DNA from 3 places in the Colwellia sp. BRX8-7 genome. Region 3 is predicted to be linked to each of the others. Evidence: predicted binding sites of a transcription regulator. Region 3 holds the regulator's gene; each other region holds the start of a gene.
What was found. Region 3 encodes LexA, which represses DNA repair genes until DNA is damaged. Its sites were predicted from a motif close to TACTGTATNNNNATACAGTA; they were not measured.

Region 1: H4J57_RS14340 (DNA polymerase II) is a predicted target of LexA. The motif match lies at 3,500-3,519, and genes of this name have one in related genera.
Region 2: H4J57_RS01975 (YebG family protein) is a predicted target of LexA. The motif match lies at 6,810-6,829, and genes of this name have one in related genera.

The regions. Positions count from the first base shown of each region.
Region 1 is NZ_JACGVP010000014.1:71,148-82,304, reverse strand. It holds gene mnmA (tRNA 2-thiouridine(34) synthase MnmA) at 1-76, opposite strand, end outside; gene H4J57_RS14355 (NUDIX hydrolase) at 140-640, opposite strand; gene H4J57_RS14350 (pseudouridine synthase) at 645-1,289, opposite strand; gene dinG (ATP-dependent DNA helicase DinG) at 1,293-3,410, opposite strand; gene H4J57_RS14340 (DNA polymerase II) at 3,551-6,064, shown strand; gene H4J57_RS14335 (cystathionine beta-lyase) at 6,186-7,370, shown strand; gene H4J57_RS14330 (GNAT family N-acetyltransferase) at 7,429-7,950, shown strand; gene secF (protein translocase subunit SecF) at 8,041-8,961, opposite strand; gene secD (protein translocase subunit SecD) at 8,958-10,808, opposite strand; gene H4J57_RS14315 (hypothetical protein) at 10,934-11,157, opposite strand, start outside.
Region 2 is NZ_JACGVP010000001.1:449,999-461,155, reverse strand. It holds gene thrB (homoserine kinase) at 1-388, opposite strand, end outside; gene thrA (bifunctional aspartate kinase/homoserine dehydrogenase I) at 370-2,826, opposite strand; gene H4J57_RS01995 (sensor domain-containing diguanylate cyclase) at 3,150-4,097, opposite strand; gene H4J57_RS01990 (chemotaxis protein) at 4,098-4,706, opposite strand; gene H4J57_RS01985 (response regulator) at 4,703-5,068, opposite strand; gene H4J57_RS01980 (M48 family metallopeptidase) at 5,596-6,309, opposite strand; gene H4J57_RS01975 (YebG family protein) at 6,365-6,730, opposite strand; gene dbpA (ATP-dependent RNA helicase DbpA) at 6,907-8,322, opposite strand; gene H4J57_RS01965 (alpha/beta fold hydrolase) at 8,344-9,042, opposite strand; gene moeA (molybdopterin molybdotransferase MoeA) at 9,078-10,313, opposite strand; molybdenum cofactor riboswitch at 10,543-10,693, shown strand; gene moaA (GTP 3',8-cyclase MoaA) at 10,680-11,157, shown strand, end outside.
Region 3 is NZ_JACGVP010000004.1:114,484-125,640, reverse strand. It holds gene ctaD (cytochrome c oxidase subunit I) at 1-981, opposite strand, end outside; gene coxB (cytochrome c oxidase subunit II) at 993-2,549, opposite strand; gene lexA (transcriptional repressor LexA) at 3,115-3,750, opposite strand; gene H4J57_RS05370 (alpha/beta fold hydrolase) at 3,827-4,645, opposite strand; gene H4J57_RS05365 (hypothetical protein) at 4,847-4,972, opposite strand; gene H4J57_RS05360 (DNA repair ATPase) at 5,004-10,226, opposite strand; gene H4J57_RS05355 (flotillin family protein) at 10,300-11,157, opposite strand, start outside.

The DNA of each region.
Region 1 (11,157 bases), on a different contig from region 3:
CTTTGGTGTCGTGTGGTGCTTTACTTATAGGCGCGGTGTTTTGGTTTTCAGCGCTCGATGATACTTGTGATGACATTAAAACTACAAATCTAGAGAAAAAGGCGAAAAATTATAGCATGTCAGGATTTAGGGGCATAGATTAAAGATTGGATTTTAATGAAGATAATGATATTTTTTTTCCATTTTTCAAAACAGCTAAGTAATCCTCAATACATTCCAAGACCAGCGTGCTGCGTAATTGTGCAGATTTTGCTTTTATTTCATCAAATGACAGCCAATGGGTGGCAATAATCTCATCATCTTGAGGGATACTTTGTAGAAATTCATCAAGTTCGATAACAAAACAAAATCGAAGGTAATAAAGATTAATATCCGGGCGATAAAAATAATAAATACCTGAAACGTAATTCGGCGAAAGTGTTAAGCCTGTTTCTTCAAGAACTTCTCGTTCAATGGCACTAATTAAGTTCTCATTCGCCTCTAAATGTCCAGCAGGTTGGTTAAAGACTTTTTTACCTTTTTCAATTTCTTCAACCAATAAAAACTTATTTTGATGAACAATAATAGCTGCCACGGTAGCATTGGGCTTAAATTGATCTTCGCCATGGTCATTACCGGCAGTGTTAACTGCTAGTGTCATATTCTTATTCACTTTTAAGTTGTTGGTAATGGCCATTTTCGATACCGTCAAGGCTGTATTGACCAATGCTGTAACGGATAAGTCGTAGCGTTGGAAAATTAATAGCCGCGGTCATTCTGCGGACCTGCCGGTTCTTTCCTTCGGTAATCGCGATACTGAGCCATGTCGTGGGAATATTCGCTCGCTCGCGTATCGGCGGATTACGTGGCCAAAGGTCTGGTTCATTGATCACTTTTACTTTCGCTGGTAACGTTTGGCCATCTTTTAGTTCTACACCCTTTCGAAGTTTTTGTAAATCAGCTTCCTGTGGTACACCCTCGACTTGTGCCCAATAGGTTTTTTCAGTTTTTTCGGTTGGGTTAGCCAGTTTGTGCTGCAATTTCCCGTCATTGGTCAGCAACAATAAGCCTTCACTGTCGCGGTCTAAACGCCCAGCCGCATAAACGTCTTTAACCGGAATAAAATCTTTTAAGGTTTTACGCTGCTGATCGTCAGTAAATTGTGACAGTACATCAAAGGGTTTATTGAAAAGTACTAACACTCGATCTGCTGGGGCAGGGCGAGGCTTAACATCTTTTAATGCGCGACTCTTTGATAATCGACGATTAGTTGAGTTTGACGCTTTTGTACGGTTAGTGAGGTTAGTCAAAGCTTATCCTTTTGAAATAATTTGATAGGGCGGTAAAGAATCAAGTAATTGCTTACCATAGCGCTTGGTCACTAAACGTTTATCCATTAAAGTAATGATACCGGTATCTTTCTCATTTCGCAGTAATCGTCCTGTCGCTTGAATCAGTTTTTTGGATGTTTCTGGTACTGAAATCGACATAAAAGGATTGCCGCCTTTAGCGGTAATGTATTCAGCTTGTGCTTCTTCAACGGGTGATGTTGGCACAGAGAAGGGTAATTTGGTAATAATCAAATTCGTTAAATATTTACCGGGTAAATCTAAACCCTCAGAAAAACTTTGTGTGCCAAAAATTATACTGGTTTTATCTTCATCACAGCGTTTTCTATGGGCCTCAATAATATGCTGACGTGACTGCTCACCCTGAACTAGAATCTCCATTTTGTGCTGCTCTCGTAAGGATTTAGCTACTTGTTCCATTTGCCAATACGAAGAAAATAGCACTAAGCAGGCTTTTTCTTGCTTAATTAACGCCGGTAACTCATTAATTAATTCATCGGTGAACTGAGGGCTACTTGGCTCATTTTTCATTTTAGCGATAACAAGTTGCGCATTGTTTTGATAATCAAACGGTGAGTCGACTTTTTGATATTGGGTGCCATCATTCGTTTGTAAACCGACCTGGCGTCGAAAATGCTCAAACGAATTCAATGCTAAAATAGTGGCTGAACATAATACCGCCCCTTCACATTTTGACCAGAGAATATCTTCAAGGGTAAAGCCCACTTCAATAGGGGAAGCCGACACTAAAAAGTCACTACGTTTCCCTGTCAGTTTTTCGAACCACCTTGCCATTGGAGCGCCTTTCTCACTGTCTGTTTTGGCATACATTTTCCATAGTGAGTTGAAATTTTCTAACCGTTGGATCATAAAACCAGCTTCTGCAAGTAAGGGCTCGGCAACAAACATTTTACACTCCCCGTCTTTCACTGACTCCATCAATAAGTTATATAGCTTGTTGCAATGTCCTAAACATTTTTTACTGAGCTCTGCTAAATCTTTAGCTGAGTTTTTTAAGTTCGGTGGAACGATTCCGTTTTCAAAACGATATAATGCCGCCTCGTCATCACGAGAAAAGCGGCTATTTTCTTTAGCTTTTTCATTGAAATATAACGCTTGATTGTTTTCGATAAAGCTCGCAACTTTTTGCATTTCCATTAATAAATCTTGGCAATCGTCCCCTAACTTTAACGAGGGTGTAATGGCCGAAGTCGACTTTATTAATTTTGCCATTTTATCGCCGGTTTCTTTTAACTTAGTTAGCCAATCAATAGCACCTTTAATGGCAACATTCGCACTTGAATGATCACGGGTTACTTTAGGCAGATGATGTGCTTCGTCAATAATGTAAAAAGTGTCTTCTGGCGAGGGTAAAATAACACCTCCACCAAGCTCTAAATCAGCCAGTAATAAACTATGGTTAATGACCAACACATCGGCAGACTCCATGGTTTCTCGAGCTTTATGAAAAGGGCAATGGGTGTGATCGGCTAAATGTTTTAAACAACTGTGTTTGTCACATTGAATTTGTTGCCATAAATGATGAGGGATAGGGTCAGCCCAAGAATCTAGATCGCCTTGCCATTTATTATCCGTCAACGCTTTATGTAAATGATGTAATAGCTTTATATCCATGGCATTAGGTTTTTGCGCAAAGGTGAAACCGGCCTGAGGTGAATCGTCTTGACTGACAGCAAGCGCTAATTTTTGCCGACAAACATAGCGCTGGCGACCTTTGACTAAGGTGAAATTAAAATCTAAGCCTGAATGTTTCTTTAAGAAGGGTAAATCTTTATCCACTAATTGTTCTTGTAGCGCAACTGTTGCAGTAGAAATACAGACCTTTTTTTGACGTGACATCGCTAACGGAATAGCGCCTAATGAATAAGCCAATGATTTACCCGTACCGGTGCCGGCTTCTATGATAATAATTTTTCGCGCTTTATCGTATTCTCCCGCAAGAGTTTTAGCTATTTCGGCAATCAAAAAAGTTTGCTGTTTTCTTGGATGAAAGTTTTCTAAATTTTCACCAATGGTTTTATACGATGTGCGAATTGCTACTTTAATTTTATCGCTTAGCATGCTGTTAGCCATTTAGGGTTCATTAGGTTATATACTCATTCCAGTTAAATAGGCTGAATCCTGTATCTTCAAATAGGATGAGTATATACTGCTGTATATATTAACAGTTTATCGTTATCCGCAACGAATTAAAATAATTAATGTCATTAACTGTAGAAAAATTAACGCCTAGCTTGAATTATGGCTTTTTATTAACCCGTCAAGCCTATGATACCAAACAAGGTATCGAATTGTCTTTATGGGTTAAAACCCTTCAAGGTGCTGTTAATGTTATTGTGCAAAATCAACAGGCATTATTTTTTGTTGAACAAACGCAGCAACTACGCGCGCAAAGTCTCCTGTCGGAGCAGCGAATAGTAACGGCTAAAGTTACCCCGCTTGCGCTTAAAACCTTTAATCAGCAACTCGTCAGTGGCTTTTATTTTTCAACGATGCGTGAATTCTATCGCGCACGGGATGTTTTAAAACAAGCCAAAATAAAATGCTATGAAGACGATTTTCGCCCTGATGAACGCTTTTTAATGGAGCGCTTTATTACCGCTGGTATTGAATTTATCCCTCGGTTAACAGCTTCATCGGTAACCGAATCTGCCAAACAGTTTTCACAGACTAACTTTGCTACCTTTTATAGTGACAAATGCCGAGCAACGGATAAGACTCAGTTACTTGATGATATTGCTTTAACTATGGTATCACTTGATATTGAGTGTTCAATGGTAGGGGAGCTTTATTCTATTGGTTTACATTCTCATAAAATGTCTGATGGTAAGCCGATAAAATGTGTTTTGATGATCGGTGATCAAAACAAGTTTTTAGCAAAAATAACGCAGTCAAAGTTATCCGACGCTGAGGCGACAGAAATCGCAGAGCACATCGTTTGGCTTGACAATGAACAAGCGCTGCTCGCTGAGCTGATCGCTTGGATAAAAATCCACGACCCCGACATTTTTATTGGTTGGAACGTGATAAACTTTGATTTTAATTTGCTACAAAAACGGTGTGATATTTATAACATCCCTTTTAATATCGGCCGCAATGATAAGTCACCTCGCTGGCGAACACGTTCGGCAGGTGGTAGTCAAAATGAACAAAAATTTATTGATGTCGCTGGCAGAGTGGTCCTTGATGGTATTGATTTACTAAAAAACGCGACTTATAACTTTCCAAGTTTTTCCCTTGATTTTGTTGCCAATGCCTTATTAGGTAAAGGGAAAAAGGTCGATGATGTTGACAATAGAATGCAAGAGATTAACGACAACTTTGCCAATGACAAGCTAGCTTTAGCCGCTTATAACCTTGAAGATTGCCATTTAGTTACGCTGATCTTTGAACAATCCTTGTTACTCGAATTCACGCGTTTGCGCGCCAAACTAACTGGTTTATCTATAGACCGTATTGGCGGCTCTGTGGCAGCGTTTACCAATTTATATTTACCTAAATTACACCGTAGTGGTTATATTGCGCCCAATATGGGCGATGGCTTGCAAGGGCTAATTTCTCCTGGTGGTTATGTGATGGACTCTATTCCGGGTTTATATAAAAACGTCTTAGTACTTGATTTTAAAAGTCTTTACCCCTCTATTATTCGAAGTTTTAATATTGATCCTATGGGCCTAATTGAAGGTTTACAATCACCAGAGACTAGTATCAAAGGTTTTGATGGTGCTTATTTCTCTAGAGATAAGCATTTTTTACCTGAAATTATTAATGAGTTGTGGTTAGAGCGTGATATCGCTAAAAAAGATAAAAATGCGGCATTGTCACAAGCAATAAAAATTATTATGAATTCGTTTTATGGAGTATTAGGTTCAACGGGATGTCGATTTTTTGATCCTCGTTTATCCGGTTCAATCACTAAACGAAGCCATGAATTATTAATCACCACTAAAATGTGGCTAGAAGATGATGGTTATCAAGTCATTTATGGCGATACCGATTCTATTTTTGTCAGTGTTGACGATGATTTTAACCACCAGCAATGTCAAAAGCTGGGTAAAACCTTACAAGATAAAATTAATCTTAGGTGGCAAGCAACGCTTAAAAAAGAATTTGCGATAGAAAGCCAACTTGAAATTGAGTTTGAAACACATTTTAGCCAATTTTTGATGCCAACCATCAGAGGGCAAGATGTTGGTACTAAGAAGCGTTATGCTGGCATGGTAGAAAAGAATGGCTCATCAGAATTGATTTTTAAAGGCTTAGAAAGCGTCCGCACCGATTGGACTGAACTGGCTAAAACTTTTCAACGAGAGTTGTATTTAAAAATATTTAATGGCGAACCTTTTGCTGACTATGTACGCAATATTGTTACTCAAACATCAGCAGGGCAATTAGATCATTTACTGGTGTATCGTAAACGCATTCGTAGGCAGTTAGATCATTACGTTAAAAACGTGCCTCCACATGTGAAAGCAGCACGTTTAGCCGATGATATAAACAAGATAAATAAGCAACCGCTAAAATATCAGCAACGTGGTTGGATAGAGTACTTGATCACGACTTCTGGACCGCAAGCAAAAGGTTATGTTAACGCGCCACTCGATTACCAGTTTTATATCGATCGGCAATTAGCGACCGTTGCTGATGCTATTTTACCTTTTGTCGGGAGTAGTTTCGAAAAATTAACCAGTGATCAAATGAACTTGTTTCAATAGCCTCTGCTGTTTTAATTAATATAAATAAATCGTGCATCATGCTTGGAAAGATCATAAGGTGACTTTATTGAGTTAGCTATTTAGATGGCTAAATGAATTTTATGTTTTAGGATGAAAGATCATGATCAACGATACCAAAATAGTCAATGCGGGACGAAAATCAAAATGGACACGTGGCGTTGTTAATCCCCCAGTAGAGCGTGCATCAACCGTTGTTTTTAATACAGTTAAAGAAATGAATCACGCAACAGCAAATCGTGGTAATCAAGTACTTTTCTATGGCAGAAGAGGCACCTCAACGGCTTTTGCTTTCGCCGATGCTATGACTGATCTCGAAGGCGGCGCTGGTTGTGCCATTTATCCATCGGGTACTGCGGCGATCACTAATGCTATTCTTTCGTTTGTTAAAACCGGTGACCATATCCTTATGGTTGATACGGCTTATGAACCCACTCGTGATTTTTGCGATAAAATATTGGTCAATATTGGCGTTGAAACGACTTATTACGATCCAACTATTGGCCGAGATATAGATGGACTTATTAAAGAAAATACCCGACTTATTTTCTTAGAGTCTCCTGGCTCTATTACCATGGAAGTTCAAGATGTTCCCGTTATAGCTGAAGTTGCTCACCAGCATGGCTGTATGGTTATGCTCGATAATACTTGGGCTGCAGGGGTTAATTTTCAACCTTTTGATTATGGTGTCGATATTTCGATTCAAGCAGCGACTAAATATATTGTTGGTCATTCTGACGTCATGTTGGGTACGGCAATAGCAACACAAGAGTATTGGCCACAACTGCGTGAAAACAGTTATCTGATGGGGCAATGTACTTCACCCGATGATCTATATTTGGCAATGCGTGGCATTCGTACCTTAGGTGTGCGTTTAAAACAACATCAAATTAGTGCGCTAAAAGTGGCTAATTGGTTAGCAACACGCGAAGAAGTTGATGTTATTCTTCATCCTGCATTCGAATCGTGTCCGGGCCATGAATATTTTAAGCGTGACTTTACTGGTGCTAACGGTTTGTTTTCATTTGTGTTAACCCGCGGTGATAAGCAATCACTTAATGCCTTACTTGATGGTATGGAACATTTTAAAATGGGCTATTCGTGGGGCGGTTTTGAAAGTTTAATTTTGGGTAATACCAATGTTGGCCGTTTGCGAACAGCGACAAAGTGGAATTATGAATATCCATTAATTCGCCTGCATATAGGTTTAGAGGATGTTGATGACTTAATTGCCGACCTTGCTCGAGGCTTTGATAGATTGAACACTGCCTTAGAAAATAAATCTTAGACAGTATTTTATTAAAAAATAAAGCTTAGGCTTTACGCGTTAAAAGTTTGGAATTTACATGCTGCTATGCACAACACAAAGGTTAACCATTAGGCACCTGAATGAGCAGGACCATGAATTTGTTCTGCAATTATTGAATGATGATGCTTTTATTAAAAACATTGGTGATAAAGGGGTTAGAGAGACTAAAGATGCAATTGCCTACTTAGTTAATGGTCCACTAGCAAGCTATAGCGAACAGGGTTTTGGGCTAAATTTAGTCGCTTTGAAAAGTGATAACACACCGATTGGACTCTGTGGTTTGTTAAAGCGGCCTGAATTGGAATTCCCTGACTTAGGTTATGCCTTGTTACCTGAATATTGTTCGCAAGGCTTTGCTCGAGAAGCCTCATTAGCCGTATTAAAAGTTGCTTATGACAATAATTATGCGGCAAATGTTGTCGCGATCACCGCACTAGAAAATACTCCCTCTAACGTATTATTAAAAAAGCTTGGTTTTGTATTTGAACAGACTATTGAGTTTTATGGGTCAACCAATAATCTTTATAAAGTCAGACTGGCTTCAATTTTTGAACAGTAACCAACTTTAAAGACAGTAACGTTTAACACTAGGATATGGACTTAAGTGCAAATATCCTAGTGTTGCCAATTTCCTCTCAAACCGTTTATATTAGGGTAAAGGACAAACCTCTAGCTCTTTTTGTTGATAATAATCAGCGGTTAGCCCGAGTAATTGTGGCACTGTTGCCGCAATTACAATAGAAGAGAAAGTGCCCACTAAAATCCCTGAAAATAGCGCAATAGAAAACCCCGCTAAAGACTCCCCGGCAAAACCCCATACAGCCATAATAGTCACTAAGGTTGTTCCTGAGGTGATCATCGTTCGCACTAAAGTTGATTTAATAGCTTGATTGATCACTTCATCTATTGTGGTGTCATGGGTAGATTTCATTATTTCTCTGATTTTGTCACCGACAATAATAGAGTCATTTAACGAGTACCCTACAATAGCTAATAAACTCGCTAATATTGTTAAATCAAAGGGGATACCAAACCATGCAAAAAGCCCCAGTACAATAAGCACATCATGAAAAAGCGCAATAACAGCCCCCGCGGCTAAACGCCATTCAAATCTAAAAGACAAATACATTAAGATAACAATGATTGCGGTTAATAGTGCTAAGCCACCTTGGTTAATTAAGTCTTCTCCGACTTGGCTGCCAATGTAAATAGCATCTTGAGGGCTAATGTTTAGTTGATTTTTGTCAGCAAAATCAGATAGCCATGCCTTATCTTGTAAACTGACGTTATTATCTGCTTGTTGAACACTCCAATGAGTCCCTTGCTCTGCAGAGGTCAGTTTAAAGCTTTCTGGAAGATAGTTACTGAGTAAGTTATTCATATCCTGTTGACTGAGTGATTTCTCGGTTGAAAATTCAGTTAAGTAACCACCGGTAAAATCTAAACCGAGTGCTAAACCTTTATTTGATAGTCCTACTAGCGCTATAACAACAAAAATCATAGCTATAAAACAACCCACTAGGCGAAAAACACTTAATTTAGACGTGCTATTTATTTTAAAATTTTTCATACATTAACACCTAATAATTGAGCTTTATTTTTTCGAATGACAAGGTTTGTTAAACTTTTAGAAACAAAAACGCCGGTGAACATACTGGTTAAAATACCTAAACACAAAATAAGGGCAAAACCTTTTACTGGGCCGTTGCCTATGGTGTATAAAATAATACCAGTGATCATGGTGGTTACATTGGCATCAAGAATTGTTGAAAATGCACTTTTATAGCCTTGCTCAACAGCTGATAGTACTTTATGTCCACGCTTTAACTCTTCTTTTATCCGCTCAAAGATAAGTACATTGGTATCTACAGCCATACCAACCGTCAATACTAAACCAGCAATACCCGGAAGTGTTAGTACTGCCCCAGGGAGTAACGACATCAACCCTAGTAAGCTTATTAAGTTTAATGTTAACGCTACATTAGCGATAAGCCCCAAAGTTCTATACCAAAAAACCATGAATAACAAAGTAAACCCCATGCCTATACTCAGTGCTTTTATACCATTTTTGATATTATTTTCGCCGAGTGTCGCTTCAATGGTGCGCTGTTTTACTATAGTTACTGGCGCTGTTAGCGAGCCTGCTCGTAATAATAATGACAGTTCTTGTGCCGCATGTTGGCTGGGCATGTTGGTAATACTAAACTGTGAACCTAAGTGTTGTTGAATGGTGGCAACATTAATTATTTTACTTTTTTTAACCATTTGATCATCAGCATCTCGATAAAACTCAGAAAACACCGTCACCATAGCATTACCAATATTTTGCTTAGAAAATTGCGACATCTTCTTACCACCTAAGCCATCTAAGGTGAGGTTGACTAAAGGCATGCTCATTTGATCTTGTCCTGCTCGAGCATTTTCGATATTACTACCTGAAAAAACTACCTGACTGTTTAAGGTAAACGTTCTGCCATGTTCGTCCGCCATGCGTAATATACCTGCTGCATTTGAGTTTTCGGCAAGCTGATAAAAATCAAGTGATGCCGTGGCACCTATAATACGTTTTGCTTCCTCGGGATCATGAACACCAGGCAATTCAATACGAATATGGTTTTTACCTTGTTGAAGTGTAACCGCTTCGGTTATACCCAGCTCAGCTATTCTTCCACGCATCGTTTTTAATGTTTGCTGCATAGTTTCTTGGCGAAATTGAGCTGTTTTTTGCGAGGAGTATGAAAAGATCACTTGGTCATTTTGATTTTTTTGTTGAGATAAATCAGGGTAGGCTGCTTTTATTTTAGTGAAAAGTATAGCCATTTTACTTTTGTCAGCGTTAGAAAAATTCACCGAAAGGTTTTGATTGTCCGCATCTCTAGTAAGATCAATCTTATGTTGAACAACACTAACGCCTCGAATACGTTCTTCCATAGCTAGGGTTTTTATTGCTAATGCGATGTTTTTAAGACGGTCAAATAAAGCTTGTTTTGTATCGACATCAAGTACAAATAATACTCCACCACTTAAATCTAAGCCTAATTTTATTGGCTTAGCGTCGAATGATTGCAACCATGAGGGTACGCCACTTATCACCGAGGTCTCAACACGATAATGATTAAACTCATTAGATAAACGTGTGTTAACTGACGCTATGTCGGCTGTATTACTGAGTGTTATTGACGTTGTCTTATCAATAGTATGAATTTTATCAACGGTTAAGTTGTTCTTATTCAATAAACCTTTAAGCTCACTAGTCGTTAGTTTTTGCACGTTCGCATTAATAGGTGAGAGGACAATTGTGACTTTATCTTTATATATGTTGGGTAGGGCATTTACTAATAAAAAAACTAAGGTGAAAATAATTAATAGGTTTTGCCATGTAAAGCAACGATATGGCTTTTTTCTAGGTGAATTCATCATAAAATCTCGAAATTTTGCTACCTTTACTCTCTAAATTTTAGAAAAGCGCATGCAACAAGGGTCACTGTTAAAGCAGTGACGGGAAAAAGGAAAAATAAGTTAATAATGGTTAGATGATGAATCTATGAATGATAAGTCAGGCGAGCTGTGTATAGCGTATTGCCATCTTTCCAACCAGCAAGTCGATTAGAGTTTGAACGATGACTGAGTTGTTCATACCAATTAAGTTTAGCAGGAGGGTTTGCAAGATTTTTAAATAAACTTGCAGAGAGTTTTAGCGTAAAAAACTCAGTAACGAGAAGATAGTTTGGCGTGGTTTGTATTTCATTAATAAATAAAGAGGCGG
Region 2 (11,157 bases), on a different contig from region 3:
CAAAATATTGCTGATAGAATTCATTGAGTGCGACTAGAGCTGCGACTACAGAACAAGCACTTGAGCCCAAACCACTGCCAACCGGCATCTTTTTATCTAGTGTTAGTTGTACATTTTTAACCGCTTGTTGCGCTTTTTCAAGTGCTAGGTTGTATAGCTCTAGACAATGCCAAACAATATTGTCTGTGGCCTTACCCGGTAGTTTATTGGCAAATTCACCAATCACAATCAGCTTATTCTCTGTGGCTGACTCTATAGTAACTACATCACCTAATAAAGTACCATCAATGGGCTTAACCGCTAGACCTAAAACATCAAAGCCAACGTTTAGGTTGCCTATTGATGCGGGAGCAAAAACAGATATGGTCATTAGTGCTGTTGCTCCCATGCTAATGTTCTTAATAGATCACCAAACACACCAGCGGCGGTAACTGCAGCACCTGCGCCATAACCGCGTAATACAAACGGTAGTGGTTGGTAATAACGGCTATGTATTGCCAACGCATTTTCACCATCTTTAACACTATAAAGTGGATGATCATTGGCAACAGCTTCAATGGCAACTTTACATTTTCCATCAACTATATTGCCGATATAACGTAAAACTTTACCTTCAGCTTTTGCGACTTTTACTCGTTGAGAAAATTCATCATCTATTTTCGCTAAGTTCTTCATAAATTCACTGACATCACCACTCGCATCAAAGTTTGCAGGTAACACTGATTCTATAGAGATATCTGATAACTCAAGCGGTATTCCTGCTTCACGCGCCATGATTAACAATTTACGCGCTACGTCCATACCGCTTAAATCGTCACGAGGGTCAGGCTCGGTAAAGCCATTTTCTTTTGCGATAGCGGTGGCTTGAGAAACGGTCATACCTTCTTCTAGTTTTCCAAACATATAGGAAAGTGAACCAGACAATATCCCTTCAAAACGTACTAATTCATCACCCGCTTTTAGCAAGCTTTGTAAGGTATCAATTACGGGTAAGCCAGCACCAACTGTTGTTTCATATAAGAAACGACGGTTAGACTTCTGTGCTGCACTGCGCAACGCTTGATAGTATTGCCAAGAGTCAGTATTGGCTTTTTTATTTGGCGTTACAATATTAAAACCCTCTTCAAGGTACTCTACATAGCTCATCGCTAAAGACTCACTAGATGTTGAGTCGACTAACACCGGATTAATCAGATGATTCTCGCGGACAAAAGCCTTGATGTTTTCAACATTTACTGGAACAGCGTCACTTTTCATTTCTGCTTGCCAGTTATCTAAATCAATACCTTCAGTATTAAAAACCATACCTTTACTGTTAGCAATACCATACACCTTTAAAGAAATATTTTGCTTTTTAAGCTTAGGTTGTTGACGAGCAATTTGCGCAAGAAGCTCGCTACCAACGACACCACAGCCAACAAGGAATACATCAATAGTGGGTTTGTGGGTGAAGAAATTTTGATGACTGACTTTCATTGCATCAGTACATTTACGTTTTTCTACCACAACAGAAATACTACGCTCTGACGAATCTTGGGCAATAGCGATGACATTGACACGCGCTTGGGCTAATGAACTGAAAAACTTAGCAGCAACTCCTTGTTGATGATGCATACCGTCACCAACTAAAGAAATAATCGATAATTCATGTTGTAACTTCAACGGTTCAAGTAAACCATTGAGTAACTCTAGTTCGAACTCTTGTTGTAAGCTTAGTTCGGCTAATTCAGCATCACTGGTGTGAATACAAAAACTGATACAGTATTCGCTGGAAGACTGGCTAATTAAGACTAAAGAAATTTTTTCTTGACTCATAGTGGCAAATACACGACTGGCCATGCCAACCATGCCTTTCATGCCGGGTCCTGATACATTGACCATGGTTAAATCATCAAGATTAGATATCGCTTTAACTTTTTTGGTTTGATCATCCTCGTTAGATATTAAGGTTCCTGGCGCAGCAGGATTACCGGTATTTTTAATCAAACAAGGAATATGAAATTGAGCAATGGGGCCAATCGTTTTAGGGTGTAGCACGCTAGCACCAAAATATGAAAGCTCCATCGCTTCTTGATACGACAAGTAATCAAGTAATTTTGCTTCCTTTATTAGGCGAGGATCTGCGTTAAACACACCATCAACATCCGTCCATATTTCACAACACTCAGCTTGAGCACAAACCGCGAGAACAGCGGCAGAGTAATCAGAACCATTGCGGCCAAGCGTTGTTACTTGCCCTTGTTTGTTAACACCGATGAAACCCGGCATTAAGGCAACTTTATTGAGATTGTTGTAATGGTTTTCGAAGTTTTCTTTTGATAAGACTAAATCAGCGACTGCATTAAGAGACGCATCATTGGTGATTAAAAATTTTTCTGGTTCAATAACAGACGTTTTAATACTTTGTGCGTTCAACACTGATTCGAGCAAGGCAACACTTAAACGCTCACCTATGCTGATAATTATAGCGCGGATATGATCCGGGCAATAAGACAACATAGTCGCACCTTGTAGATAACGTGAAAGCTTATGCTCCCAGTTTATAAGGACTTGCTCTGCATGTAATGGGCTGAATTTTGGTAAGCTGGCACCAAGATCATCAATAATGGTTATAATAGCTTTTCTGAAGTGTTCTAAATCACTCTGTAATTTTATTTCATCACTAATATTCTCTGCCATAGCCACTAAATGGTTGGTTACGCCTTGTGGGGCGGAAACAACGACGGCAACGGCAGAATCGTTACTTTTGTCAGCTATAATTTTGGCAACTTGCACAAAACGTTCTGCTGACCCTAGAGATGAACCGCCAAACTTTAATACACGCATTTTACTTCCTTTTTATTGTAAATTCTTTGCGAGCCAAAGAACTTGCAATGATTAAAACCTTAAAACAAAAAAAAGCCCGGAACCTAAGGGGTCACGGGCTTTTATTTATGTGTTTTTTACACGTCAGCCGATGACAACCATCCCATTGAGGGTGGTAGTGATAATAATAATGGTAATACGACGGACAAATGTTTTCATGGTTATAAAATGCCTGAGCAGTGTTTTACTGTCAATAGTTATTTATGAATAAAAAGTTATATTTTATTCATAAATAAGCAGTAAGAGGGTTTTATTTGGATAATAAAGCGAATATATTCAGTTTTTTAGGCTGAAATAGTCTCTTTTGCAGCGCAAACTATGTTTCTTCCAGAAGCCTTAGCGTCATATAAGGCAAGGTCTGTATGGGATATTAAGTCTTCATAACGGGTGTCTGCTTCGGTGATGACTGCAACACCAACACTGGCAGTAACATTTATTTCGATTTCTTGAAAGTTAATGATATTTTTACTGATCGCAACACGGATCCGCTCAGCAACATCTAAAGCGCCAATAATATCGGTATTAGGCAGAATAATTGCAAACTCTTCACCGCCATAGCGACCGAATAAGTCACCTAAGCGCAGTAGTTCACTGATCACTTTAGCGGTTTCAATTAATACTATGTCGCCACCTAAATGTCCGTAAGTATCATTAAGTAATTTGAAATGATCTAAATCGAACATAATAAGCGCTAAACCATGCTGATAACGACGTGCGCGCGAAAATTCTTTTTCGAGACACTCTTCCCAATGCTTGCGGTTAAAGACTTGTGTTAAGCCATCGATACGATTGGCCTGTGCAAGCTCTTCAAGTGTTTTGTTTAGCTTACTTTGGTAATGGCATACATCGGTAACATCTTCGATAAGAATACAAACGTGTTCGTTAGCCTCTTTATTTTCAAGCGGCAAAAAGGTACAGTTTTGAGCCATAAAGTGACTGTCTGTCGTCATAGGGCGGGTATGAGGCAATTCAAATAGGTGATGTCTTTGTTCCCATGAGCAAAAAGACTGGGTTTTTAGTTGAAAGACACTTTCAATTTTTCTTTTGAACCACTTTTCTGGCAGCTCGGGAAAGACAATAAAAATATCTTGTCCGATAACATTTTCAGGCTTTTTGTTAGCATGAATTTGTAAATACCGATTCCAAAATACGATATTGTATTGACTATCTATGATGAGAATACCGGTATTTAATTTGTTGGCAATATCAGGACAAATATCATCAGCAAGCATTTAGAACTCTTCCAAAATTCTGTCAATAACTGTTTTTATATTAATAATTGCTGACTCAGGAATAAACAAAACCATATCGCAATTAAATGAATAATCAGTAACTTGATAAGTTATTTTAACTTTTAAAGCTAAGTCCCAATTAAATGATTGTTGGGCAAGATGATCGGATATTGCACTTTGTGAACCCGCTAATAAACGCGGCGCACTGTAAGACATTTGATTATCTATTTGTTTAGCAAAAACATTTAAGAAGGTGGTGGTTAAAATAGAGCTTAAGTCGATAATTTGTTCTTCAACAGATAATTCATCAGGCTCATAGCCCAGTAAATCTGCAAGTCGATCAGAATCTTTTGGCTTGTACATAAGCAGTGCTTCACCGCGAATGCCTTCGTAACCAAAGAAGCCTTGACTTACTACTGCAGCAGAGTTTTCATCACTGTTTAACGAGTTAAGTAGGCTTAGCGTACTGACTTGTTCAATACTAGGTACTTTTAAATAAACAAAGGTATTTAAGTATCGGGCAAGTTGATCACTTGCTTGACCCATAGCAACATTAATTATTTCTTGTAAACAATCTTGCTGATCTTCATTTAAGTTGAGGTCGCTCATAAAAAACCATGATTTCTTAGGTTAGTGTTAAGGACTTCTAATTCAACTGGTTTACGTAAAAAAGCTTTTGCACCGAGTTCAAGGACTTTACTTTGCATTTCTGGTTGTATATCAGCTGATATAACAAAAATTGCCGGTGTAATGTTTTCATCTTTTAAGGTTTGGAGTACACCTAAGCCATCTAGAACAGGCATGGTAAGGTCTAGAAATAGAATGTCAAATACTTGACTGCGTAAAAGTTCAACAGCTTCTTGACCATTTTTTGCTAATTGTGCATTAGCTGATAGTTGCTCTGGTAAGCTACGTAAAACTTGTTTACGGGCCATATTAGAGTCATCACAAACAAGAACTGAAAAGCTCATGTAATGGGTAATCCTTTATTTTTTTTATTTTATGGCGCTAATCTACCTTAAATAAGTGGTACTGTTAATTAATAAAGTACAAAAATGCTGATTTTTTATGCTTTTAATGAAGATCTCTCTAATAATTGCACAATATAACAACAAGCTAATAATAATACGGGCAAAAATTAGTGATAACTTTCCCTTGATACTTTTATTTTTTAACCTAATTAGAAGGTGATTATTAGGTTAATTAACACGATAGACATTATTGTCGAAAGGGTATAAATCGCAATAGCTTTCCAGCTGTATGTTTTGAATTTCATCATTTATCTCTTCATCTATTGATTATAACAATGGCTAATAAATTGTCATATCCTGTGAATTTAAATTAGTATTCAAATACTAAGCGATATTCGTGCCACAATACAATGTAAGTTGAAGAAATTGTTGATAATTTTATTAGTCTAATACGGAGTTGATTTTATCTTCTTTATAAAAAGATTTATTTGTTCGCTCATTTATCCCCTACGAGGATACTATGACTATTAAAGAGTCGGCCATTGTAATTGGTTTTGGTGGGATTTTAACCACGTTTTAGCTGAAGCGTAGTTAGGGTAGTTAAGCGCAACTAATTGCCAAAAATTAGTTGAATGATTCATGTGCCTAAGATGACAAAGCTCGTGAACTATTACATAATCGATAATCCATTTAGGCGTCATGGCTAATAAAGAACTGAAACTCAGTTCACTTCTACTATTACAGCTGCCCCATCTAGACTTATATAATCTGACTTTAAACGATTTGGGTAAAACACCAATTTTTTCCGCATAATGAGATAAGTTTTCATCAATATAAGCATAAGTTTGCTGCTTTAACCAAGCTTCAAGTTGTTGCTTTACATATTTATCTTGGTTTTTTATATCATCAGCTACTTTGATTTTTAATTTACTAGCAAGAGTCGCTATGATGATATCTTGATGAAGCGTTATTTCTGGAAATAGACCATAATGAATATCAAGTGTTTTAAGTTCGCCATTAATAAGCAATTGGCTATCTTTTTGATAATGATTATTTTGAGTGGCAGGTTGTGCGTTTTGCTCGGCAATTTTTCTGTGCAGCCAAAGGCTTTTTGATTTAACAATGTTCGCTATATCATCTTCAGAAACATATTTTGGCGCACGGATTATAATTTTTCCGTGCTTAACTTGTAAGCCAACCGTTTTTCTTTTAACGCTACGAATGAGCTGATATGACAACATAATTCAATATTATCTAGTGTTAAGTAAAGATAAATTCAAACCAGTACTGCGCACTTTATTTACTTGTGCTCGCTTTAGCCTTACGTGGCGCTTTTACTTTTGCTGTTGCTTCAATTTCTGGCGACGAGTCAGTGCTATTTGCTGTTTCAACTGGTGCTGTAACGTTCTTTTTAGCAGCAGTCTCTGGCTTAGCTTTCTTAGCTTGCAAAGCAACAAGCACATCTTCACGATTCTTAGCTAGATAAATACAGAGTTCTTCACGCACTTTTTCATCAATATTAAAGCTGCTGGCTTCAAACATCTCGGCTAAGCTGTCAGCCATATCAAGCATTTTGTCATACTCGTCTGCTGCTTTTTTATCCATGAATGTTTCTACCTCCACACCTTGTCTAATGACGACAAATCGACTTTCAACTGCCATTTTTTTTCCCTTATAGGATCAATATTACGCTTGATGGTTTTATCATATACGATTTAAAACCGCTTATACAATCAAAATTAACTGTACAAAACAACAGTATCATACGAGGTTTTCATTAAAATACAATCATTTTATAAAACCTCGTTATTGATAAATACTGTTTTAACCGATAGTAACTATAGTAATCTCACTCTAAATTTACGACCTTTTAACTTGCCATCACTGAGTTTTTTAAAGGCTTGCTTGGCAAACTTTCGACTTACAGCTACATAAGCCCAGTTATCTGATAATTGAATTTTTCCCACTTCGCTAGCTGAAATAGTTTTATCGCCAGTTAGAGCGCCAAGGATATCGCCCGCACGTACTTTTTGCTTTTTACCGCCATCTATTTGTATTGTTGCCATTTTCGGAGAATACACCGAGGCGTTTAATACACTAGCGTCTGGCAGTAATTCACCTTCGATAGTTCGGTCAAGGTAATCTTCTAATAAACCTATTTTGTAGCTTTCTTTTTCACTGAAAAAAGAACAAGCAATACCTGTGCTACCCGCTCGGCCTGTGCGGCCAATACGGTGTACATGAATTTCGCTATCACGAGCGATATGATAATTAAATACCGCATCTAGCGCATCAATGTCTAAACCACGCGCGGCAACATCGGTGGCGACTAAAATTGAAATACTCTTATTGGCAAAGCGAACTAATACTTCGGTACGATCTCTTTGCTCTAAATCGCCATGTAAATCTTGAACATTAAAACCGTAATTACGTAGTTCATTGACAACAATTTGTACGTCTTTTTTGGTGTTACAAAAAACGATGCTTGATTCGGGTTGATGCTTTAATAACAATAAGCGGATACCGTCGATACGCTCGCTGTCATTCTCTACCTTATAAAAATGCTGTGATATGGTGCTTTCTTCGTGATTCCCCTCAACGGTTACCTTGGTCGGTGATTGCATTATTTTTTTAGCAATATCGGCAATTTCTGCCGGGTAAGTTGCACTAAATAATAAGGTTTGTCGTTGTTGAGGAATTTGGCTAATAATAAAGTCAACGGAGGCTTGGAAGCCCATTTCTAGCATACGGTCGGCTTCATCGAGCACTAGCATATTCACATCGTCTAATTTCAATGTGCCTTTACCTAAATGATCTTCAATTCTTCCTGGCGTGCCAACAATGATATGAGCACCATGCTCTAAAGAACCGACTTGCGGGCCAAAAGGCATACCGCCACAAAGGGTCAATATTTTTATGTTATGGATGGCACGGGCCAATTTACGAATTTCTTTCGCAACTTGGTCGGCTAATTCACGTGTTGGACAAAGGATCAGTGTTTGAATACGAAAACGTTTTACGTCTAGTTTTTCTAAAACACCTAAGCCAAAGGCAGCGGTTTTACCAGAGCCTGTTTTACCTTGGGCAATAACGTCACCACCGGCAATAATAGTTGGCAAGCTTTGGGCTTGAATGTCGGTCATCTGTTGATAACCCATAGACTCTAAATTTTGAATTAACTCAGGTTTGAGTTGTAAGGTGGAAAAACTAAGCTGGCTCAACGGGAATTCCTTGGCATAAAAATAATACGCCATTTTACCTTGTTTAAATGCTTATTACTCGATAAAAAAACGAATCATATTGCCAGCACACTTTTCTGGTTGTTCAAGCGGTAACATATGGCCGGTGTCGGCAAGTGTTATTAAAGAAATCAGCGGCGATTGCGTTAAAATAGCGGTAATGCGCGTTAACTTAACCAGCGAGTCATTATCACCAATTAAGAACTGAATCGGGATGGCAAGCGTAGGAAGTTTTACTAATAAATTCTCGCGTTGGGTGGTCACTGTTAATTGATGGATAAGTGTATCCTTACCCAACTCAATATCCATTGCTCGAATACAGTTAATGATGCCTTGATTGTTGTGTTTGCTTGCATGCAGCAGGGCAGTTATACGTTTGCTGGTGATGCCTGAGTAACCATGCAATTTAACATAAGCAATCGTGCGGCTGCGCTCTTTTAATTGAGCGGGTGGCAACAAATAAGACATATTAGAAATAAGCAGTAGTTTGTTAATTTTATTAGGATATTTCAGCGCAAAAGCCGACGCGATATATCCCCCTAAAGAAAAACCCGCTAAATTTATTTTTCCTAATGGGAATTTTTGTTCAAGCGCAGTGATTATTTTATCAATACTATTTTCCATGGGGATGGCAATGTGGATAAGCTCCACATTTTCAGGTAAGTAAGTGATGCAAGCCTGCCACAGACGTTGATCGCACATGGTACCCGGTAGGCAATATATTTTAATCGTCATATTGTGTGTTCATAACAAGCTAAAAATAGATAATGCTACTGAATAACATCATCAAATAGTTGCACGTTAACCATTTCATTAGCGGGAACGTTGCCTTGGTTTGCCGGTAAAACAATATAACAGTTGGCCGTCGACATGCTGGTTAAAATTCCTGAGCCTTGACTACCTGTACTGGTAACTATCATCTCGCCTTGGTGATTGGTTGACAATATCGCCCGTTGAAAGTCCATGCGTCCGGCGCGTTTATTTAATTGGGTGGCTGTTTTTACTTTTAATAGCGGTAACTTTTTAGCTTGAGCATGCTGTAATTTTAATAATGCGGGTACTGCCAATTGATGTGCGGTGACCAAGGCTGAAACAGGGTTGCCGGGTAAGCCAAAAAAGTAACTATTAGGTAATTTTCCAAAAGCAAAAGGCTTACCGGGTTTCATGGCTATTTTCCAAAAACCAATTTCGCCTAATTGTTCAAGTATCAACTTAGTATAATCGGCGTCACCTACAGAAACACCTCCTGAGGAAATTACAACATCGGCTTGCTGATCGGCTTGTTCAAATGCAGTGCGTATTGCTTGTTCATCGTCAGCGATAATACCAAAATTAATCACCGTAACATTCAGTTTAGTCAACATCGCAATTAATGCATGGCTATTACTTTCATAAATATCACCGTCATTAAGGACTTCGCCCGGAGATTTTAATTCATCGCCGGTTGCTAATACAGCAACAGTAATTTTACGATAGACTTCTACTGTTGGTACACCTAAAGATGCCAGTACACCAATATCTATCGCCGAAAGTTTTTTACCTCGGCTAAAAACGGATTGGTCTATTGCGATATCTTCACCGGTAAAGCGAATGTTATCGTTAAATTCTCGGTTTTCTAGGAATGTAATGCCGGTATCTTTTGCTTGGCAGTTCTCTTGCATTTCAACGGTATCACAACAACTTGGTAATTTTGCACCTGTCATTATACGAATACATTCACCGATTTTACATTCACCTTGAAAAGGCGCGCCAGCCATTGACCGGCCAATCATAGTTAATGTATCGGTCGTTTGTAAACTTGCCCATTTAAAGGCATAACCGTCCATAGCTGAATTATGATGAGGAGGAACATTTAATGGGCTCGAAATGTTGCGAGCTAGCACACGATTTAAACCCAATGCCAAAGAAACCGACTCAGTTTTATCGATCGGCGTAATCGCCGACAACATTTTTTCCATCGCTTGTTCGAAAGGTAATAATCCAGGAGCAGAACAACAATCAACCATAAGTAACTCTTCTTTTATATTTATTTTTACACGGCAAATTAGCACCGCCTGCTTGTTATTCCCATTCGCGTCTATTGCAATTTACTTAACGGCATAGGAATACGTTATTATGACGTAAATTTGCTCATCAATAATACGTGTAAAGTGATGACTTTTTGATGCAAATCAAAATTACTTATCGTCTAGCCGTATTTTAATAGTGAAATAGTTTACTATACTTGTATTCATTAAATGAATTATTCGCCGAGCTTTTCTAGCTAAATCTTTTTTTAGAATGCTATTTAAGCCGTGGTTAATAGTAATTTTGCTATAACCACCAGGGTTAACAGGGAAACTTGTTAGCCTCCCTACATTTGGAAAGGTGAGATGTTAACAGACAACTTCGGTCGCAAGTTTTATTACTTGCGCCTCTCTATTACTGACGTTTGCAACTTCCGTTGCACCTATTGCTTGCCTGATGGTTATTCATGCGACCATGATCGTGATTTTCTATCCTTTGACGAAATTAAGCGTGTTGCTAACGCTTTTGCTCAAATGGGTACAGAGAAAATCCGTATTACCGGTGGCGAACCTTCATTGCGTAAAGACTTACCTGAAATTATTGCTGCTTGTAAGCAAACGCCCGGTATTAAAAAAGTCGCGATAACCACTAATGGTTATAAATTACCTGAACATCTGCAAGGCTGGCTAGATGCCGGAATTGACGCGATTAATATCAGTATTGATAGTCTTGACCCGCGCATGTTCCATTCAATCACCGGTCATAATAAGTTACCCCATATTTTAAAAGGCATAGATATGGCGTTGGCAGATGGTCGTGCAACAATTAAAATTAATACCGTAT
Region 3 (11,157 bases):
CATGGTGCAATACATGAAGAACAGTTCACCAAATAACGGCATACCTGTCGTGAACATGTGATGCGCCCAAACAATAAATGACAACACAGCAATCGATGCCGTTGCATAAACCATTGAGCTGTAGCCAAATAACTTCTTACGAGCAAACGCTGGGATAATTGTCGAAACAATGCCAAAAGCAGGTAAAATCATGATGTAAACTTCAGGATGCCCGAAGAACCAGAAAAGATGCTGGAACAATACCGGATCACCGCCACCAGCGGCATCAAAGAAACTCGTACCAAAATAAGTGTCGGTTAACAACATAGTTACCACACCTGCGAGCACGGGCATCACCGCAATCAATAAGTAAGCGGTAATAAAAAATGTCCAAACAAACAATGGCATTTTCATGTAAGTCATACCAGGCGCACGCATATTCATAATAGTAACAACAATATTAATTGCGCCCATTATTGATGAGATACCCATAATATGAACAGCAAAAACAAAAAATGCCGTACTACCATTTGAATAGGTTGTAGAAAGTGGTGCGTAGAATGTCCAACCAAAGTTAGGCGCACCTGACTCCATAAAGAATGTAGACAAAAGAATCCCAAAAGCAAAAGGTAGAATCCAGAAGCTCCAGTTATTCATACGTGGTAAGGCCATATCTGGAGCACCAATCATCATAGGTATCATCCAGTTAGCAAACCCGGTAAAGGCCGGCATAATTGCACCAAATACCATGATCAAACCATGTACGGTTGTTAGCTGATTGAAAAAATCAGGCTCCACTATTTGTAAACCGGGTTGGAATAACTCGGCTCGAATAACCATGGCTAAAGCGCCGCCGGTTAATAGCATAATAAAAGCAAACCATAGATATAACGTACCTATATCTTTATGGTTTGTCGTGTACAACCAACGTTTGATGCCTTTCATTTTATGGTCATCATGATGATCGTCGTGCGATTCTTGTTCTATAACGTCTGTAGTCATTTTATATCCTCCTACTTCGCACTAGCAGCATCAACAGCTGCAGGTTGTACTAAATCACCGGTGTTATTGCCCCAAGCATTACGCTCATAAGTAACAACTGCCGCTATTTCGGTTTTAGTTAACTGGCTACCAAAAGCAGCCATAGCAGGGTTTTTCTTACTGCCATTAATAACCATATCTATATGCACAGCAATATCACCCAGTGCAATTGCACTACCTTTTAGTGCTGGAAATGCCGGAGGTAAACCCGCACCAGAAACTTGATGACAAGCAGCACAAGCTTTCATGTAAACTTGCTCACCCATAACCATCAGTTCATCTTCGCTGTACACTTTAGTTAGATCTTCTACTGGGGCTTCTTCAGCAACCATTTCAGCAACTGCTACCGGTGTTTCTGTGTCATTGCCTGATCCCTTAGCAGCACCTTTAACATCAGCGGCTTGTACGGCATCACCGGTATTGTTACCCCAAGCATTACGCTCGTAGGTCACAACTGCAGCAATTTGCTTCATACTTAACTGCTTACCATAAGCTTGCATACCTGTACCCGCTTTACCATTGAGTACAATATCAATATGCGCGGCAATACTACCCGTAGCAACTGGACTTCCTTTAAGTGCAGGAAATGCAGGAGGTAGACCAGCACCAGAAACTTGATGACAGGCAGCACAGTGGGCAATATAGGTAGTTTCACCCAAGGTCATCAATTCATCCATTGATGCGGAAGCGTTAAGAGATGCTTTCTCAGCAGCAGCGGCTTGAGCGTTGAGTTGGTGTTGTTCATCAAGCCATTTTGCATAGTCTGCTTCAGACTTTACTTCGACAACAATTGGCATAAAACCATGGTCTTTGCCACAAAGCTCAGCACACTGACCTCGGTATATCCCAGGCTTGTCAACTTTTGTCCATGCTTCATTAATAAATCCTGGGTTAGCATCTTGCTTTACAGCAAAAGCAGGTACCCACCAAGCATGAATAACGTCGTCAGAAGTGATTAAAAACCGTACTTTTTTATTAACTGGAATGACAAGGTGTTTATCAACTTCGAGTAGGTAATTTTCACCTTTGACTTTATCGCCAGCATCAACATTAAGGTGTTTACCTTCTTGTGTTTCATACTGTGATCTTGGCGTCGATAAAACGGAGTAGAACTCAATATCTTGATCAAAATATTTGTAATGCCATTTCCACTGAGAGGCGGTAACTTGAATGGTAACGTCAGAATCGTCGTTATTTTCCATTTCAATCAGTGTTTTTGTTGCTGGTACAGCCATAGCGATAAGAATGACAATGGGAATTGCTGTCCAGAGGATTTCTACTTTTGTACTTTCATGAAAATCTGCTGATTTAGCCCCTTTGGATTTTCGATGGAAAACCATTGACCAAAACATAGCACCAAAAACGACCACACCAATTGCTACACATATATACATTGCGAGCATATGTAGATCGTAAACATCTCTACTTACTTCTGTTACACCCTTGGTCAGATTTAATTGCATATCTGCCCAAGCTGAACTGGAAAGAACACTCCCCAACAACAGCCAACCTAGGTTACGTCTTTTCACACGACATCTCCTTCACCCTATAAAAGTTTAAAACTTGATACCTAGGACAAAACACATCCTTTAGTACGGATTTTTATTATTTTCTTAGCGATTTTGTTATCAACCAGTTAGCGTCGACAACATCGCCTTATATTTATATTTGTACACATTCCAAACTAGAATTACTTAAAAGTTGATCTGGGTCAATTTAAAAATCGAGCTATTTTAAAATAAAAACCAATAAAAACAATAGAGTATCAACTCTAATACAAGCAAAGGCCTAATAACAAAGGGCTGTAGCCGTAGTATTAAAAATAAACAGCTGAGTATAAATACGCGTATTGCAAAAATCGATCTTGGTTGTTTTTTAATCAGAGAAAGATAAAGTTGTTTGAAGGGGCTTTAGAATGAAAATTATTCTTAGTAAAGAGAAAGGTTTGCATGAAAAGAATACGAAAGGTTAGAAAAGCAAACTTTAGCCTATTTTATACACTAAAGTTTGCGGAGCAGTTTGACGTAATTAATACTATATTTGTTAGATAAATTGATTTAGTTACCACCAAGTTTATTGGATAGGTTAACTTAATTACATCCAGTCTGCCGAGCGAATAACGCCAACTGCCAACCCTTCAATATTAAACTCTTGATCAGACAAATCGACTTTTATAGGAGAGAAGTCATCATTTTCAGCATGTAAGTAAACGATGTTACCTTCTCGTTTATAACGTTTAACCGTAACATTTTCTTCGACACGAGCAACAATTACTTGGCCATTCTGTACATCGGTCGTTTGATGAACCGCTAACAAGTCACCATCAAGTATGCCGATATTTTTCATGCTTTCGCCATTAACTCTCAATAAGTAATCAGCAGCTGGGTGGAACAAATTACCATCAACTTTGTAATGATCTTCAACATGCTCTGCAGCTAAAATAGGTTCACCTGCAGCCACTCTGCCGATTAAAGGTAAACCGGCTTCTTCCATTAACTTCTCAGTCAAACGAATGCCGCGAGAAGTACCTGGCAACATTTCTATATAGCCTTTTTTAGCCAAAGCTTTTAAATGTTCCTCTGCTGCATTTGCTGATTTAAAGCCAAAAAACTTGGCTATTTCAGCACGCGTTGGTGGCATGCCCGTATCGCTTATTTTATCTTTGATCAGATCAAAAACTTGTTGTTGTCGGTTCGTTAGAGGGCGTAATTCGCTGATTTCATTTAGCATAGGGAGCCTGTAAATTTACACAGTTGTTACTGTGAGTATATACAGGTCGTTAGTAAAGGCAAGTTTTCTAGCCAAATTATTTTTGAAAACTCCCTGATTTTAAATAATGGATAACTTGTTCGATAACTTTTTCGTTTTTCATCATAAATGGATGGGTCGTTTCCATTTCAATGTGATCATTCATACCATCAAGTTTGGTACTAGCAACCGAAACTTTACCATCATCTTTATCAGGAATAAGTGTTGATAATATCCAATTAATACTTTGATTACCGGCAATAACACCCAAATCAAAATTAGCATTGCCAAGGTTACTAGGGACACTGAATTCGCCGGTACCTAATTGCATACCCGCATCACCATTGATGAAACTAAAACCAGGTGTATTTTTTAGTTTATCAACAACTTCACTGCCTTTGTTTGGTGGACCTAGCATCACGACTTTATGTAAATTAGGTATTTTATGCATACTTAAATATTGGCGAACTAATATACCGCCCATTGAATGGGTAACAAAGTTAACTTGGCGATTTTCACAAATTAATAGCGCTTTAGAAATAACTTTTTCAGCCAACTCTTCTATCGAATAATCTCTAGAAGGGTAGTTGATATTTATCACAAAATATCCTTCTGCTAACAATCGTTTTTCAATAGCTTTCATGGAGTTAGCCGAACGTGCAAGCCCATGCAGTAAAATTACACATTCACCATTAGCTAAAGAATCTGCTGGCTCTTCAAAAGAAGCTTGAATTTTATAGCCACGTTCAACCGAAGTATCTAAGCTTTCTTGTTCAATCATATTTTTTAAACGAGTTTCTGCATCAGTAATTTTTTTACTAAATTGTTCTTTAAGTAGCGCTAGGTCTGACTTAAGTGCTGCAATTTTTTCATTCATAGCTGCGCTCCATCATTTTTTATGTTGAACGTTAATTATTGACGCTTTATTCACTTTTGAAAACAAGCGAGATAATATTTTTTAAAGCGCGGTTTGAGTATCATTTTAAAAGGGCTAATAACTTTAAACATCTACCATTAGCATTCAGTCATGTGTTTATAGGGAGTATAACGTTATGTGTTCTCGGTTTGGCAATAAATATTAATTTCTGCGCAGTGCTTTACACTCAGGTAACTCCCAAGGATGCATCGCTAACAACAAACCAATATGTTGTCGTTTGTCTAAAGGTAACAAGGCATCTTCTTGGTTTATCTTTACTACTGGCAACTATTTTCTCGTTTAGCATAGCCGATGTTAACTAGGTCTCGTCCGCAGAAAGCTCATCGCTACTTTGTTTTCCTGAAGCGAGTTCTCGACTAATTTTTTGAATATGGGTCTCAGAACTTTTTACTGATTTTTCAGTAGTCAGGTGCAATGTTTTTAAAGTATCAATCATCGCCAAATCGACATTTTTATTACTTTGTAACGCGTTAACCAGCGGCGTTAAAAAAGACGCCATATTTTCACTAAATAACGCCAAAGTTTCGGCTAACGCTGAATCATCTGGTTTTTCAATATTCACTTGCAGTTTAAGACTGGCAAGCGTTTCATTCAAACTATCTAACGCTGCAGATTTAGGCTCTAACAAAGCTTCTCCTATTTGATTGAGCCCTTTTTGCAATAACGATATTTGGCTCGCAACAGCCGCAATCGGGTTATCACTATCACCCAAGTTTTGATGACGAACAAAATCTGCCTTAATTTGTTGCCAACGCACTTTTTCTTCACTGGTTTGATTGTTGCGCAGCTCGGCTAATTTAAGTAAATTTTCTTCAGCGCCTATGGTGAGTGTTTGCGCTTCACCACGATAATGATCGGCGATAAGCTGCTCAACTTCCTCTTCGGTCATAACCGGTACTACTTTTTCCGCCATCTTATTCATATTGCGATAGCTTCCTTGTAACTTGAACGAAGGCTCAGTGCGGTACTTATCGTCTTGGGCGGCAGAGGCAATGTACTGTTGATTTGCTTTTAATACCGTCGCTTGAATTTTACGAATACGTTTAATAACTGCAACTATTTCATTGACCTCTGCTTGCGAGTAATTATGCTTTAGTTCAGTTGTGGCAACTTGTTGACCATCGGCAATTTTAACCAAGTTATAGAGGTCGTCCATATCTCGGGTCGCTAGTGGTGCGATATAGCGATTACTGGTTAAGCTATTTTCAATAAAGCTTAAAGAGAACTCTTCTTCTCGACCACTTAAAGTATCACCTAAGTTATAAATATCGGCTCGGTTAGCCAACATATCAGGAATGCTAAATGCTTCTCCTGATTCGGTATAAGGGTTACCAGCCATGACAACTGCAAATTTTTTGCCACGCATATCATAGGTTTTACTGTCACCATTCCAAACACCATCCACTTTTCTTGAGCCATCACATAAGGAAATAAACTTTTGTAAAAACTCAGGATTAGTATGCTGAATATCATCAAGGTACAACATAACATTGTTACCCATTTCGAAGGCTAAGTTAATCTTTTCAACTTCATTTTTAGCTGTTGAGTTGTTTGCCTGAGCGGGATCTAGTGACAACTGATCGTGTCCTATCGACGGACAGTTTATTTTAACAAAGGTCATACCTAGCTTACTGGCAACGTATTCAATAAGCGTTGTTTTACCATAACCTGGGGGAGAAATAAGCAGTAATAATCCCATTAAATCAGAACGTTTATTATTACCAGCTGCGCCAATTTGTTTGGCTAAATTAATACCAATAATCGGGAAATAAACATCATTAATTAATTTATTACGCACAAACGAAGACAGCGCTCTTGGTTTAAACTCTTCTAATCGTAAGCGTTTACGTTGTGCCGCTAATACCTTTTGTTTTTGAATATGAAAACCTTTGAATGCCGGTTCATGTTCATTTTTAAATTGGCGAAGTCGAGTGATAAATTCTTGATAATTTATCGCAATTTTTCTGTCCGATATTTGCCCATGCTGCCCCAATAAACCGTCAACAACACCTTCGGTGTCAGCCAATGAAGTATAGAATTCACATTGCTCTTGCATCAGCATAAAAATTGCGGCTTCATCAATAATATCTTGATGGATATTCATACTCTGGTGCGAAGAAAAAGCCTGCAACCACGCCCAGTAAAGTTGATATTTTTGCTCTAGTGTCGAACAACCCAATAATGCGCCACTGAGTTGTTTTTCTAAGCTCTTATGCTTTAACTGACTCTCCAGTTGATTAGCTAACTCAACGCTACTTTCTTTAATAACAAATTTCTGTTCGGCTAAAGCTAACTCTTTTAATAGGTAGGTTGCTGACAATAACGTGTCGCATTTCAGCCAAGGTTGACTTTCAATATAGCTATCTAATAGCGTAGCCAATTCTTTAATAAGCTGATGACGTAATTGACTATCACCAAAAGTTTCTTCCATGATATAGAGATTATGACTGCGCTGTAATAAATCTTTTCTACTGTTATCAGCTAATTCTGTGGTGAAAAAAAGTAGCGCGAGTCTTCTTTCCAAGACCGGATAAGCTAACAAGCCAATAGATTCTCTTAAAGCAAGTAATTGCTTTAGAATTAATGCCGCATCGGCATCATGCACGCCCTTATCATAACCTTCTTGATAACGTGGCTCAGCCGCTTTTCTAACCACCTCACCTAATTCATTGTTTTTTACCGCCGCTTTTAAACACTCAAGTTGCGCTTGGCCAGCAAATTCAGCCTCAAATAATAGTGTTGCCGCTAAATACTCTCCTCGGTAGACCTTGTCAGATTCAGAGACCAGCGCTTGCTGCCAAAGGTATTCAGTACCAACAAATAATTCAGCGGGTAGCGTTTCAAAGTATTCACTACCACTGATATGCAAGACCATGTCACCATCACGAGGTAATAAGGTCAGTTCTAATTTTTGACGATTCACCGAAAATTGGTGGTCCCCTATTTTAACTAAACTACCGTCAGCAGAGTAAATATCCGTTTTATCTCTCAGTGCTCTTATGCCCTGCTCTTTAGCATTTTTTAATTGAGCGTCAATGTCATCAGCTCTAACATTGTCATCAAGCTCTCTAAGCTGTGAAATTAGTTGCCTAAGCTTGGCAACCATAGGATCGCCAGCAAAATAGCTGTTTAATTTGTCTTGCTCACTAAACGATTGACTCCGTCTGATCACACCTTCAATAATGCGCTCGGCTGCCGTCATCAAATTCAAACAACGACGCTGCTGTGCATCCATTAGCTGCTGCTTATGTTGTTCAAAATTATCGTATATCTCATCTCTTTTAGTGATGATTTCATTATAAAATTCATCATAATCACTAAACTGACTTTCTAAGTCTTCTAACTGAATTAGAATTTGAGAAAGTTGCTCATCACATGCTTGCGGGGAATCACTCGCATTTAAAGCACTGGTAACACTTTGGCTTAACAGTTTAAATCGAGCACCAAATTCTGCTCGTGCCTCTTCACTACCGACACTTTTAGCCGCCAAATCAGCATTAGCTTTAACGCGGTTTATTTGACTAAAAACTGCTGAAATATCTTCCAGAATACGTGTTCTTTGTCGGCTATCTTCAATTTTTAGTGACAACATTGTGCGGTTAAGTAATTCTAATCCTTGCACAAGCTCTTCAATCTCCGTACGAATCGGCTTTAATGAGCTAACCGACTCACTTTTTTCTATCGCCTTTTCTAATGTAACTATGGTCTTTTGATAAGGCGTTAAAGCATCGTCTTGTTGGAGAAAATCAGCGGTTGCTTGGCTAAGTTCTTTCGTTAACGTATCTAAGTGAGATTCCATGGCATTAATTGCGTCAACATCGATATAACGTAAGTCTTTATGAGAAATCAATTCACCTTTAAATTGGGCTAACGCCGATAAGCAGTCAACGAATTGTGAGGCATGCTCAAAACCCGAGATTTGAACTTGTGTTACTAGCTCGGCTAGCTTTTCTTTTGCTTGAATCAAGGCCCGATCAGAGTTTTCTTTAATGCTGGTGACTTTTTCAAATTCATCTATAACCAATTCAGAAGTGATCGCGATTTGCTTGATAAGATCATGCAGCAAACCGAGCTCTTTATCATTGAGCCAATGATATTTATCAAAAATTTGCTTAGACTCTTTTACTAAGTCATTAAAATGCTGCGCACTTGGTGTTTGCACCGAGATCAATTTAGCGACACTGTATAAATCAGAAATACCGCGGACCAGTTCAGGATTACCTATTTTGCCAAAGAAGCTATTATCAACCGGTTGGTTACTAGCAAACTCTTCACTACAAAAAGGCGTTTGCCATATTTGCATGGCATGAACACGTGATGGCTCGGACTCGGCGTTAAAAACCACGGCTCTGCCGTTATTGTATAAACTTTGCCCATGACCATAAATAGGGTTTTGCAATGTTCTCGTAATTAAATTATAACCAAACAAAGCGTACTGCCCTTCATTTGGCTCATAAAATATATAGAGAAAGTCTTCACCATTTGGCGACTTTACCACTCGGTGCAATTGTAAATCTTCGGCATTATCTTCAAAGCTTTTGTGTTCACCATTTTGCAAATAGTATCCACCAGGAAAAATAATACCGTGGTCTTCTGGTAACTGAATACAAGCATGAGCAATAGCATCTTGCCTGATCACTTGCTGAGTTTTAGCATTAAAAATTAAATGGCGAGTGTCAGTTTCACGATACGGCTTTATTTTCAATAAAATAAGCTCACCCACTCTGGCGTAATGGATTTCAGCGTCATCTATAGACTGATGTTCATCTTCGACTGGCTCAGAATATATACCTTGACCTGCGGTGGTATTATTCTCAACTTTTAAAGTAATTGAGCCACCAATAGCTTCGACAAACAAGATGTCATATAAATTATAATGTGGGTGTTTACCTTGCTCTTGTTGCTCTCGAGATACTTTATGCCATTCAAAGTCAAAGTTTTCTGGCTGCTTTATATCTCTTTCACCACGATTATCGATATAGCTAACTTGGTGATCAGCGTCGATACCCCAACGAAAGACTCTAATATCGTCAAGGCGTTCACCAATTCGAAAGATGGCAAATACTTTACTGCCTTGTCGATAAACATGGGCTAGAAATGTTTTTTTGTAATAGGTGTATAACTCATCAAAATCACGGACAAACTCAGCATCGTCAAGAAAACTATCTTGTACCGGAAGATCAATAATCTCAATGTCATCTTTATCACCTTTTATTTGGTGCAAACTAAAAACATCTGAGACGGTAATATTGCGCTTTAAACCGAGAAAGACGTTATAGCCAAAAAGTAAGGTATCTCCGATGGCGGCAATATCTCTAGCAACACAATTATGCTCAGTTCTAACCCGCACACGAGCATCAACTTTCATCTCGGTGGAGCCAAACGTAACAATGCGCTTGTCATTTAGCTGCTTAATTTGTGTATTAAGATCACTGCCTAAGGCTGACAATCTGCGCTGAATAAGTTCATATGAACCCCCTTCCGCAACAGCCTGATTAGTGACGCTATCCTTATCTGACATATGAGACTCCATGAGCTAATGCACAGTTATCCTTGAATGGAACACTGTGCATTGCTTAATTAATACTTGATGACTATTTTTCGTCTGACGAGTTTTTGTTCGCTAAGTTTAACAAACTAGCCAATGCGCCTTTTTGAGTGTCGTCGGCATTATTTAATGTTGATAATAACTTAGACATATTGAAATTTTTCATGGTTTCACTCGTTTGAGCAGCACCAGCGAGCACACCACCTAAATCGTCCATAATATTGCGGTCGCCATTTAAGTGATCTTTAAACAAGGTTTTTACTGTTTCACTTTCATTAACTAAGCCATCGATAGACTTACCAACCGTGATAGAGTTCATAAACTGACGTAAGAACTCGCCATCGCCGCCCATAATATTAATATTGGCTTCACTTAATGCCGTTGCTAATACACCCGCTTGCTTCTCAGCTAACGCAACACTATTTTCTAGTTTCGCTAAGGTTAATTCACGCTCTTGATTTAAACGTAAACCAAAGGTTTCAAACTCTCTGGCTTGTTCAGACATAGCGTTAAGTACATCTTGTTTTTCACGTAAACCCGTCGCTTCTGCTAAGGCTTTTTCTTGTATACCTTTAGCTTCAGCGGTCAATTTAAGTTCGAGTGTTTTAGCTTCAGCCTCGCCTTGTCTTTCGTGTGCATCAGCTTGCGCTAAGGTAATTTGAGCCTCAGCAAGCCCTTGCGATGCAGCTTCTGCTTGATTACCCTCAGCCAATATTTTCTTCGACTCTGCCTGTTTACTCGCCGCTTTCAATTCAGCATCGGCAATGGTTTGCATTTTTCTTGCGATATGCTCAGCCGCTTGTTCTTGCGCTTTAGCTGATTCAATATCTTTAACCAATGCTTGCTCAGCCTCACCTTTGGCTTTGATAACCAATTCATCTTTTTGGCGGTTCGCTTCTGAAAC